DNA from 3 places in the Cytobacillus sp. Bac17 genome. Region 1 is predicted to be linked to each of the others. Evidence: riboswitches for the same ligand, from Rfam matches in the RefSeq annotation. Region 1 holds a riboswitch; each other region holds the start of a gene.
What was found. Region 1 has a riboswitch for S-adenosylmethionine ahead of NR125_RS08305 (methionine ABC transporter ATP-binding protein). Riboswitches for the same ligand answer to the same signal wherever they lie in the genome.
Positions count from the first base shown of each region.

Region 2: another riboswitch for S-adenosylmethionine. It lies ahead of NR125_RS03815 (2,3-diketo-5-methylthiopentyl-1-phosphate enolase); the one in region 1 lies ahead of NR125_RS08305 (methionine ABC transporter ATP-binding protein).
Region 3: another riboswitch for S-adenosylmethionine. It lies ahead of NR125_RS24555 (LLM class flavin-dependent oxidoreductase); the one in region 1 lies ahead of NR125_RS08305 (methionine ABC transporter ATP-binding protein).

Region 1 covers NZ_JALJRC010000004.1:73,079-76,356, reverse strand. The annotation lists gene NR125_RS08310 (O-acetylhomoserine aminocarboxypropyltransferase/cysteine synthase family protein) at 153-1,469, shown strand; SAM riboswitch class I at 1,609-1,712, shown strand; gene NR125_RS08305 (methionine ABC transporter ATP-binding protein) at 1,866-2,891, shown strand; gene NR125_RS08300 (methionine ABC transporter permease) at 2,884-3,278, shown strand, end outside.
Region 2 covers NZ_JALJRC010000001.1:763,668-766,945, forward strand. The annotation lists gene NR125_RS03805 (methylthioribulose 1-phosphate dehydratase) at 1-120, opposite strand, end outside; gene NR125_RS03810 (2-hydroxy-3-keto-5-methylthiopentenyl-1-phosphate phosphatase) at 117-779, opposite strand; gene NR125_RS03815 (2,3-diketo-5-methylthiopentyl-1-phosphate enolase) at 772-2,004, opposite strand; SAM riboswitch class I at 2,091-2,194, opposite strand; gene NR125_RS03820 (pyridoxal phosphate-dependent aminotransferase) at 2,287-3,278, opposite strand, start outside.
Region 3 covers NZ_JALJRC010000032.1:38,802-42,079, forward strand. The annotation lists gene NR125_RS24545 (ABC transporter ATP-binding protein) at 1-187, shown strand, start outside; gene NR125_RS24550 (ABC transporter permease) at 195-1,178, shown strand; SAM riboswitch class I at 1,296-1,399, shown strand; gene NR125_RS24555 (LLM class flavin-dependent oxidoreductase) at 1,510-2,559, shown strand; gene NR125_RS24560 (ATP-grasp domain-containing protein) at 2,575-3,278, shown strand, end outside.

The DNA.
Region 1 (3,278 bases):
GAGACGATACAGCCCTCTTCTTATGAAGAGGGTTTTTTCATAATATCAGACTTTTTTCTTTGAAATTTGATAACTGTCTAGCTCCAGGCACCTTGCATTTTTCTTAGTTTTTCGATAAGAAATACTAAAATTTTTATAGAGGAGAGAAAGCAATGACTGATAAACAAAAAAATTACCGTTTTGAAACAATTGGAGTGCATGGGGGACTGAAGCCAGACCCTGTAACTGGCGCAAGGGCGGTACCGATTTACCAGAACAATGCTTACCAGTTCAAGAATACAGATCACGCTGCAGATCTCTTTGCTCTTAAAGAGCCAGGATATATTTATAGCAGGATACATAATCCGACTGTAAGTGTATTTGAGGAAAGAGTGGCCTTGCTTGAAGGAGGAGTTGGTGCCCTGGCTCTTGCAAGCGGACAATCTGCCATTACGCTTGCCATTTTAAACATAGCTGAAGCAGGGGATGAAATTATTGCTGCGTCCAATTTATATGGCGGTACTTATAATTTGTTTGCAGTCACACTTCCCAAGTATGGAATTAAAGTGAAACTGGTTGATCCAAAAGAGCCGGAAAATTTCCGTAACGCGATTACAGATAAAACAAAGGCCATCTTTGCCGAAACGATAGGGAACCCAAGCTTAAAAATCCTGGATATTGAAAAGGTAGCAGCAATTGCACACGAGAATGGTGTGCCGCTGATTGTCGATAACACTTTTGCTACACCTTATCTATGCAGGCCGATCGAACATGGGGCTGACATTGTTATACACTCTGCGACTAAATGGCTGCTAGGCAATGGAACAACAATGGGAGGAATTATTGTAGACGGAGGAAAATTTGACTGGAATTCCCATAAGTTCCCGGGCTTTACAGAGCCAGATCCCAGCTACCATGATATTGTCTATAGCGAAGCAATTGGCGAGGCGGCTTATATTATCAAAGCACGCGTACAGCTTTTGAGAGACTTAGGGCCTGCTATGAGTGCGCAAAGTGCATTTCAATTCACACTGGGGCTTGAAACTTTGCATGTACGGATGAAAGAGCATGTTGCCAACACGAAAAAAGTAGTGGAGTATCTAGAGGCGCATCCAGCTGTTAATTGGGTCCTGTATCCTGGAAATGAAAGCCATCCGGATAAAAAATTGGCGGATAAATACATGCCGAAAGGAGCAGGAGCTGTGGCTGTGTTTGGAATTGCTGGCGGAAGAGAAGCAGGTGCCAAGCTAATAAACAGCCTGAAGCTTTGGGCACATGTGGCAAATGTCGGGGATGCAAAGAGCCTGATTATCCACCCTGCAAGTACAACTCACCAGCAGCTTGATGAAGAAGGTTTAAAAGCTGCGGGAGTGCCGGAGGATCTAATTCGAATTTCTATCGGAATCGAGAATGCGGAAGATTTGATTGAAGATCTGGAACAGGCGATCGAAGCAGCTGCAGGCATTACATCACTTTCTGCAAAAGCATAAAGGAAAATTTACCATTCATTTTTTTCCGAAAGTTTAAAATTTCTTCGTTGACACCTTTTTGATGGCTATGATACGATAGCAAACGTAATTAATAAACTGCTTAATTTATTAAAATATTAATTGAATATAAATCGTTACGCTCTTATCAAGAGAGGTGGAGGGAAGTGCCCTATGAAGCCCGGCAACCGTCAATTATTTGAAATGGTGCCAATTCACTCAAAGCATAGCTTTGACAGATGAGAGAAAGGACTTAATTTTTAATGCCTTTCTGCTCATGTGCAGAAAGGCATTTTTGCTTTTAGCGCATGAAAGCCTATAAGGAGTAAAAAATAGGGGAATATAAGCAGTCTAATAATTATAATCTGTATCTTTCGATTAAAGAGGTGACAATTCACGTTGATTTCTATAAAAGATGTACAGAAGATTTTCTCTTCAAAAAAAGGCCAGGTAAAAGCTGTTGACAATGTAAACCTGGAAGTAAAGGAAGGAGAAATCTTCGGAGTTATCGGATATAGCGGTGCAGGTAAAAGTACCTTGATCCGCATGCTGAATGGGCTGGAGCTTCCTACCCATGGCAGTGTGACAGTTGCAGGAAATGAGGTTTCAAAGATAAAGGGAAGCAAGCTAAGAAAAGCGCGTCAGGAAATAAGCATGATCTTCCAGCATTTCAACCTATTATGGTCGAGAACGGTAAGAGAGAATATCGCTTTTCCGCTTGAAATTGCTGGTGTTTCCCGGCAGGAAAGGCTGAAAAGGGTAGACGAGCTCATTAAACTCGTTGGCCTCGAAGGAAGAGAAGATGCCTATCCTTCCCAGCTCAGCGGCGGTCAAAAACAAAGGGTTGGAATTGCTAGAGCCCTTGCCAACAATCCAAAAGTACTGCTTTGTGATGAGGCGACATCTGCACTTGATCCGCAGACTACAGATTCCATTTTGGAGCTGCTTGTTGACATCAATGAGCGTCTGGGCTTAACGATTGTCCTAATTACTCATGAAATGCACGTTATCCGTAAAATCTGCCATCGGGTTGCAGTCATGGAAGGCGGCCGAATTGTTGAAATCGGGCCTGTATTGGATGTATTTAGGAATCCCAAAGCTGTGATTACAAAGCGGTTTGTACAGCAGGTGACAGAGCCTGAAGAAACTAAGGAAACGATTGATCATCTGGTCGATTTGTATCCAAAAGGAAAAGTAGTGCAATTAGGGTTTGTCGGCGAATCAGCTGAACAGCCGTTGATTACAAACCTGATCCGTAATTTCCAGGTAACCGTAAATATCCTTCAAGGAAAGATTTCCCAGACACAGAATGGTTCTTACGGTACTTTATTCATCCATGTTGATGGAGAAGCAGAGGAAGTTGCAAAAGCCATTGAATTTATTCATTCTCAGCAGGTTGGCGTGGAGGTGATTTCCAATGCTTAACGAATGGTTTCCAAATGTGAAATGGGATTCCATGTGGGAAGCTACAATGGAAACCCTATATATGACAGCTATTTCTGTTCTCGCAACTTTTATTTTAGGTGCAATTCTGGGATTGCTGCTCTTCCTGACTTCCAAGGGTAACATCTGGGAAAACGCAGCAATTAATAAAGTTATTTCTGCTTTCGTCAATATATTCCGCTCAATTCCGTTTATTATTCTGATCGTGTTATTGATTCCATTTACCAAGTTTCTTCTAGGAACAATGATCGGGGAAGATGCAGCACTGCCTGCATTAATTATTGGTGCCGCCCCTTTTTATGCCCGTATGGTGGAAATAGGCTTGAGGGAAATAGATAAAGGTGTAATTGAAGCGGCCAAGTCTATGGG
Region 2 (3,278 bases), on a different contig from region 1:
AAGGGGATGTGAGCTGACCTTAATGGCCAGATTTCCGCTTGTTCCCATAAACCAGTCCCTTTCTGCAAGCTCTTCCTTAATATCTGCAAGCTCATTCCATTTTTCCCCAACTCTGCTCATACCCTCACCTCATTTAATCTTTTTAAAAGCTCAATGCAATCATAGAATGTTTCAAAGGCAGAATGATTTAGGTTCATCTCTTTGCTTTTCTCCAGGAGCAGATCTCTGGCAATGACAAAGTCTGCCTGTTTGGCAGCCTCCAGATCGGTTACTGAATCTCCGATCACCACTTTAAAGGTGTTCTCATCCACCAGTTTCCTCATAATAGAAGGCTTGCAGCAGCCGCAATTCTTATTGCATTTTTCATCGCAGCTATGGGGCCATAAGATATTAATTGTATCTCCGCTAAAATCAGAACTATTGCAGAACACCTCTTCAAAGGGTCCATACTTATCCAGTACAGGAGCCACAAAAAAATCTATTCCTCCGCTGACTATATAAAGCGGTATTTTTTCTTTTTCCAGATAATCGATAAATGGCTGAAATCCCTCTCTTACTCTTGCATTTTCTAAGATGAAATCGGTGATAGCATCTTTCAGACTGCTTGGCAGAAGGGAAAACATCTTTCCTACTCCTTCTTGAATGGTAATTTCCTGTCCCAGAACTTGATTTTTTATCCCCTCCCATTGAGAAGGAGCAAAGTGCTTCATGATATGAATGATGTTATCGTTTTCGGTAATAGTTCCATCAAAATCACAAAATACCGCCACTTTAGCCATTCTTTACAGCCACCTCTTTGTACCCCCACAGATCAATCGCTTTTTTTAATTCAGGGAAGTTTGATGGAGCATCTGTTAAAGAAGCCCCATTTAAAATTAAATCTATTGCCTGGCGGAATGCCAAACCGCCTCCTCTTGCCCCATCCGGATGCCCATGTACGCCACCTCCGGCATTAATTACACTGTCTATTCCGAAGTCTTCGAAAAGCAAAGGTACAAGACCCGGATGGATGCCGGCTGATGGAACCGGAAAGGTTCTTTTGCAGAAATCATTCCTAGTCAGGGTATCCCCAATTGATAAGGCCAGAGTTTTTTCAAGGGCAACCGATCCATAAGGTGAAGGGAATAGAGACAAGTCTGCGCCTGCATACCTGAGGAGTTTGCCTAAAAGCAAAGGATAGGAAATCCCATAAACACTTGAAGCAGAAAGAGCTCCACTAACTGCAGGATGTGCCATGATAGGCAGCCCTATCTCATCATCTTCTCTTAATGACTGCAAAACATCGAGCCCATACGAGAATACGTTGAAGAGAAGAAGATCTGCACCAAGTCTGGATGCTTTCCTTGCCTTATCTTTTAAATCAAAAGACCTGCCTGTTAAATTCACAGCATATAGGGTACGGTGGCCTGTTTCCTCATAAACCTGCCTTAGCACTTCTTTGCCTTCGGTTATCCGGGCTTCAAAAGGTGTAAGGCGGTTTTCAAATAGAATTTCATCATCTTTTACAAGGTCGATGCCGCCAAGGGCCTGTTCCCTCAGCTGCGAAGTTAAAAAATCCATGTCTTTGCCCAGCACCCCTTTGAAGATGCTCATCAGAAGGGGTCTATCATATACATTCAGTTTTTCCCTCAGTCCGTCAATCCCGAATCGTGGCCCAGGAAAAAAGCTTTTAAGTTCATTGGAAAACTGTAAATCTAACAATTTAATCTTTCCATCCAATGATAGTTTTCCAAAGACTGTTGTTAATATTGCCGGTAAATCAGGACTGAAATTAACAGTTGGATAGGCAATCTTAATGACTGCGGCTGTTTCCTTTTTTTCTTCATCTTTAGTATAGTCTTCAACAGAAACGACCCTGCCTTTATGCTTTTCCAGCTGCTGTTTTTCTAGTTCCGGCAAATGGGTCCATGACCCGACCGTTAAGCCTAAAGCGATCTCCTCGGCCTTTTTCTCCGGGTTATGTTTTTCATCATGAACCAGATACGTTGCAATAATTTCACTCATGTATATTCTTCCTTTCAAAAATCAAAGAATGAAAACAATAAAAAACCTCTTCAAATAAGAAGAGGTTAGGATAGCAATCTAACATCTTCTTATCTTTCAGCTATAAGCTGCAAGATTTAGCACCGTGCTCATGTATAAGTCGGTTGCCGGGCTTCATAGGGCTAGTCCCTCCGCCTGCTCTTGATAAGAAAACGAAACGAGTATTCAGTTAATTTAGAATTAAAATTTAATTAGAATTATGACAGTGCTTAATATTTTTGTCAATTGAATTATGAGAAAAATTTAAAATAAATTTAATTTTTTTATTCTGCCCACTGCTTCTTTAAGTCTCTCCTCAGATGTCAGTAAACCCGCTCTCACATACCCTTCTCCAAAATCACCAAATCCGATGCCTGGTGCAACCGCAATATGCGCTTTATCCAAGAGATAGTCAGCAAACTCTTCCGATGTAAATTGTTCAGGGACCTTGAGCCATGCAAAAAAAGAGCCTTTAGGAGCTTGAACATTCCAGCCGATTTCCCTGAGGCCAGAGATGAATGTATTACGTCTGGATTCGTATATGGAATTCAATTCTTTAACACAATCCTGTGGTCCTGACAGAGCAGCTGCTGCAGCTTCCTGAACAGCACCAAACAAGCTGACGTATAGATGATCCTGCATAAGGTTCAGTGCTGCGACGACACTTGCATTTCCAGCTGCAAATCCAACTCTCCAGCCTGCCATATTAAATGTTTTTGAAAGTGTATAAATTTCAATTCCGACCTCTTTTGCCCCTTCTGCCTGAAGAAAGCTTTCAGGCTTTATGCCGTCAAAACCAATTCCTCCATATGCAAAATCATGGACGATGCAAATACCATGGCTCCTGCTCAAATCAACTGTTTCTTGAAAAAAGTCCTTGTTTGCCACTGCTCCAGTGGGATTATTTGGATAATTAAGGAACATCAGTTTAGCTGCATTAAGCTGGTCTGCTGACAATTCACTGTATACTGGCAGGAAGTTATTTTCTTCTCTTAGAGACATTGTCACCATTTTTGCTTTGGCAAGTGCAACACCTGACCAATAATCAGGATATCCCGGGTCCGGAACCAATACGCTGTCCCCAGGGTTTAAAAGGCATTGAGGGATTTCAACCAATCCTGCTTTACCACCAAAAAGGATGGCTATTTCGGTTTCAGGATCCAATTCAACATTAAATTCCCTTTTATAAAAGTCAGCAGCTGCCTTTTTTAAATACGGGAAGCCCTGGAAAGGGGAATATTTATGGTTTTGCGGAT
Region 3 (3,278 bases), on a different contig from region 1:
CCCATATGTCCAGGCTGCAGAACTATATGATGACCATACTATACACACTCTTATGGATGATAGCAAAACCTCGCTCCTGAATGAAGCTTTAATGAAGGCGGGTATTGATGTATGGACGATCGAAAGGAAAGTGCAGACATTGGAGGATCTATTTATTAGTTTGACAGGAGGCGATCATATTGTCTAATCCAAATATGGTTGGCCTGATTCATAATGAAGTGATGAAGATTGCTTCCAAAAAACGCATGGCGGTTGTCATCGTTATTTTAGTCATTCTAGTCTCTATGTTTACATACGCACAATACCGGGAGATACAGGAGAAAATCGAAAAACAGGGTACTCTGGACTGGAGAGTGGAGCTTCAGCAGGAGATTGTCGATCGGCAAAATCGGCTGGCATCGAGCGGAATCCAGGACGAGTTTAGACAGTTCCTTGAATTTGATCTGAAGCAAAAGCAGTATTATCTGGACAACGATATTAACCCAAACTATCCTGGAGCCCCTACGTTTATCCGCATCTTTTTCTCACAGGGAATTACGCTTGTCCTGCCTTTATTCATTATTATTATAATGGCTGATATTGTGAGCGGGGAATATAATGATGGCACCATCAAAACATTGCTGTCCCGGCCGGTTAAACGATGGAGAATCCTGATGGCTAAATGGCTGACGGTTTTGCTGTATACGTCATTGCTGATGGCGGCAACCGTGATTGTCTGTTATGGGGTTTCAGGAATCGTGCTCGGTTATGATGGCTGGACTGCACCTATTTTGACCGGATTTCAAGCTTCTGCATCTGGTGAGTTTTCAACGGAATACATCCATATCCTGTCGATGTGGGAATACCTGCTGATGTCAGTTGGGCTTGCCTGGGTGGTAACAGCGGTTGTTGGAACCATAAGCCTCATGATATCGGTTCTGGTGAAAAATACAGCGACTGGAATTGGGGCGATGATGGCCGTGTTAATCGCAGGCACCCTGTTATCTTCTATCGGTTCGAGCTGGACGAGCTCCAAGTATTTAGTGAACTTGAACTTTGATCTGATTAACTACTTAGAAGGTCAAGCTCCGCCGATTGAAGGGATGTCACTGCCATTTTCATTAACCATGCTTGGGATTTGGGCTGCCGCCTGTCTTGCTGTTGCGTTTTGGAATTTTACCCAGAAGGATATGTATTAAGAGTGTCATTATATAAGGATAATCCTTATTAGTATTTAGAGTTCAGAAATAATTGATTGACAATTGGGTGAATTTAAATTATTATCGCTTTAATTAATTAAAAAATTGAATATTTTCTTCTTATCCAGAGAGGTGGAGGGACTGGCCCTTTGAAGCCTCGGCAGCAGGTTCTGATGAATACTGTGCCAATTCCAGCAAGCGCATCGCTTGAAAGATGAGAAGAGGGTTGATAAAACTCTCTTCTTAGGAGGAGAGTTTTTTAATTGTTTATAAATCCAACTTAAGTTATGCGAAAAGTAGATATTTAAAAATGCAAGAGGAGAGAAGAAAAATGAAATATGGTTTCTGGTTGCCGATTTTTGGAGGCTGGCTGCGAAATGTAGAAGACGAAAATATGCCGCCAACCTTTGAATATGCTAAAAACGTCATTCAGTCGGCTGAAAAATGGGGATACTCGACTACGTTAATAGCTGAATTATATTTAAATGATATTAAAGGACCGGACCATGATTCTCTTGAAGCCTGGTCCACGGCAGCCGCACTTGCAGCCGTGACGGAAAAAATTGAAATTATGACCGCGGTCCGCCCTGGTTTTCATAATCCTGCTGTAGCAGCAAAAATGGCAGCCAATATTGATCAAATCAGCAACGGCCGTTTTACTCTAAATGTGGTTTCTGCCTGGTGGGCCGAAGAAGCGCGTCAATATGGCGGTATTTTTACAGAACATGATGAGCGTTATGCCCGCACTGAGGAGTTCATTGATGTTCTAAAAGGGTTATGGACGGAAGAAACCTTCCATTATTCCGGTCAATTTTACGACTTAAGGGACACGAAGCTTGCTCCAAAGCCAGTTCAAAGACCTAACCCGATTCTTTATGCAGGCGGTGAAAGCGAAAAAGGCAAGCAGACCATTGCAGAAAAATGTGATGCTTATGTTATGCACGGCGGAACGGCTGAGGAGATTGATCTGAAAATAGGAGAAATGAAGGCACGGCGTGAACAAACGGGCAATGCGCCATTCAGTTCTTTCGGAATGGCTGCTTATGTTATTTGCCGTGATACAGAAGAAGAAGCTCTTGCTGAGCTTGAAAAAATCACGGCTGTGAAGGATTCCAGCGGTTACGCCGGTTTTAAGGATTTCACTACAAAGTCACAATTAGAGCAGCAGATTCAGCTGCAGGATTACTCTGTCTCTAACAGAGGTCTGCGGCCAAACTTAGTAGGAACACCAGAGCAAATTGCTGATCGGATTTTACAATATGAAGAAGCTGGCCTAGACTTATTATTATTGCAATTTTCACCTCAGCTGGAGGAAATGGAACGCTTTGCAAAGACGGTTATGCCATTAGTGGAACAAAAACGCAGTTTAATAAAGAGCTAGAAAGGGGCCATAATAATGAGCAAGGTATATGTAATTCATGAAAATAGTGAGTGGACAGTCCATTTGACAAAAAGGCTGGAGGAACTGGGTGTTCCTTATGAAGAATGGCATTTAGACGAAGGAACGGTAGATTTATCGGCAGAACCTCCAGAAGGAATCTTCTATAGCCGGATGAGTGCTTCTTCTCATACCCGTGATCATCGCTTTGCAGCTGAATTTTCGGGACAAGTATTGGCCTGGCTTGAAGCACATGGCCGTACAGTGTTGAATGGAACGAGCGCTCTGAAGCTTGAAGTTAGTAAGGTTTTGCAGTACTTGGAGTTAAACAAATCTGGTGTCAGGACTCCCAAAACGATTGCAGCGGTTGGAAAACAACATATTATTAAGGCAGCCGAAGCATTTGCCGGACAGCCGTTTATCACGAAGCATAACCGTGCCGGTAAAGGCCTGGGTGTTCAATTATTCCATAGTATTGAAGCTCTAAAAGCTTATGTGGAGGGACCTTCCTTCGAAGAGCCTGTTGATGGCATTACCCTTATTCAGGAATATATTCAATCTCCTGAAAGCTATATCACCCGCTGTGAATTTGTCGGAGGCAACTTTGTTTATGCCGTCAGGGTTGATACATCGGAAGGATTTGAACTATGCCCTGCGGACGCATGCCAGATTGGCGACTTATTCTGCCCTGTTGGAGAAGAAGCAGAAGAGAGGCCAAAGTT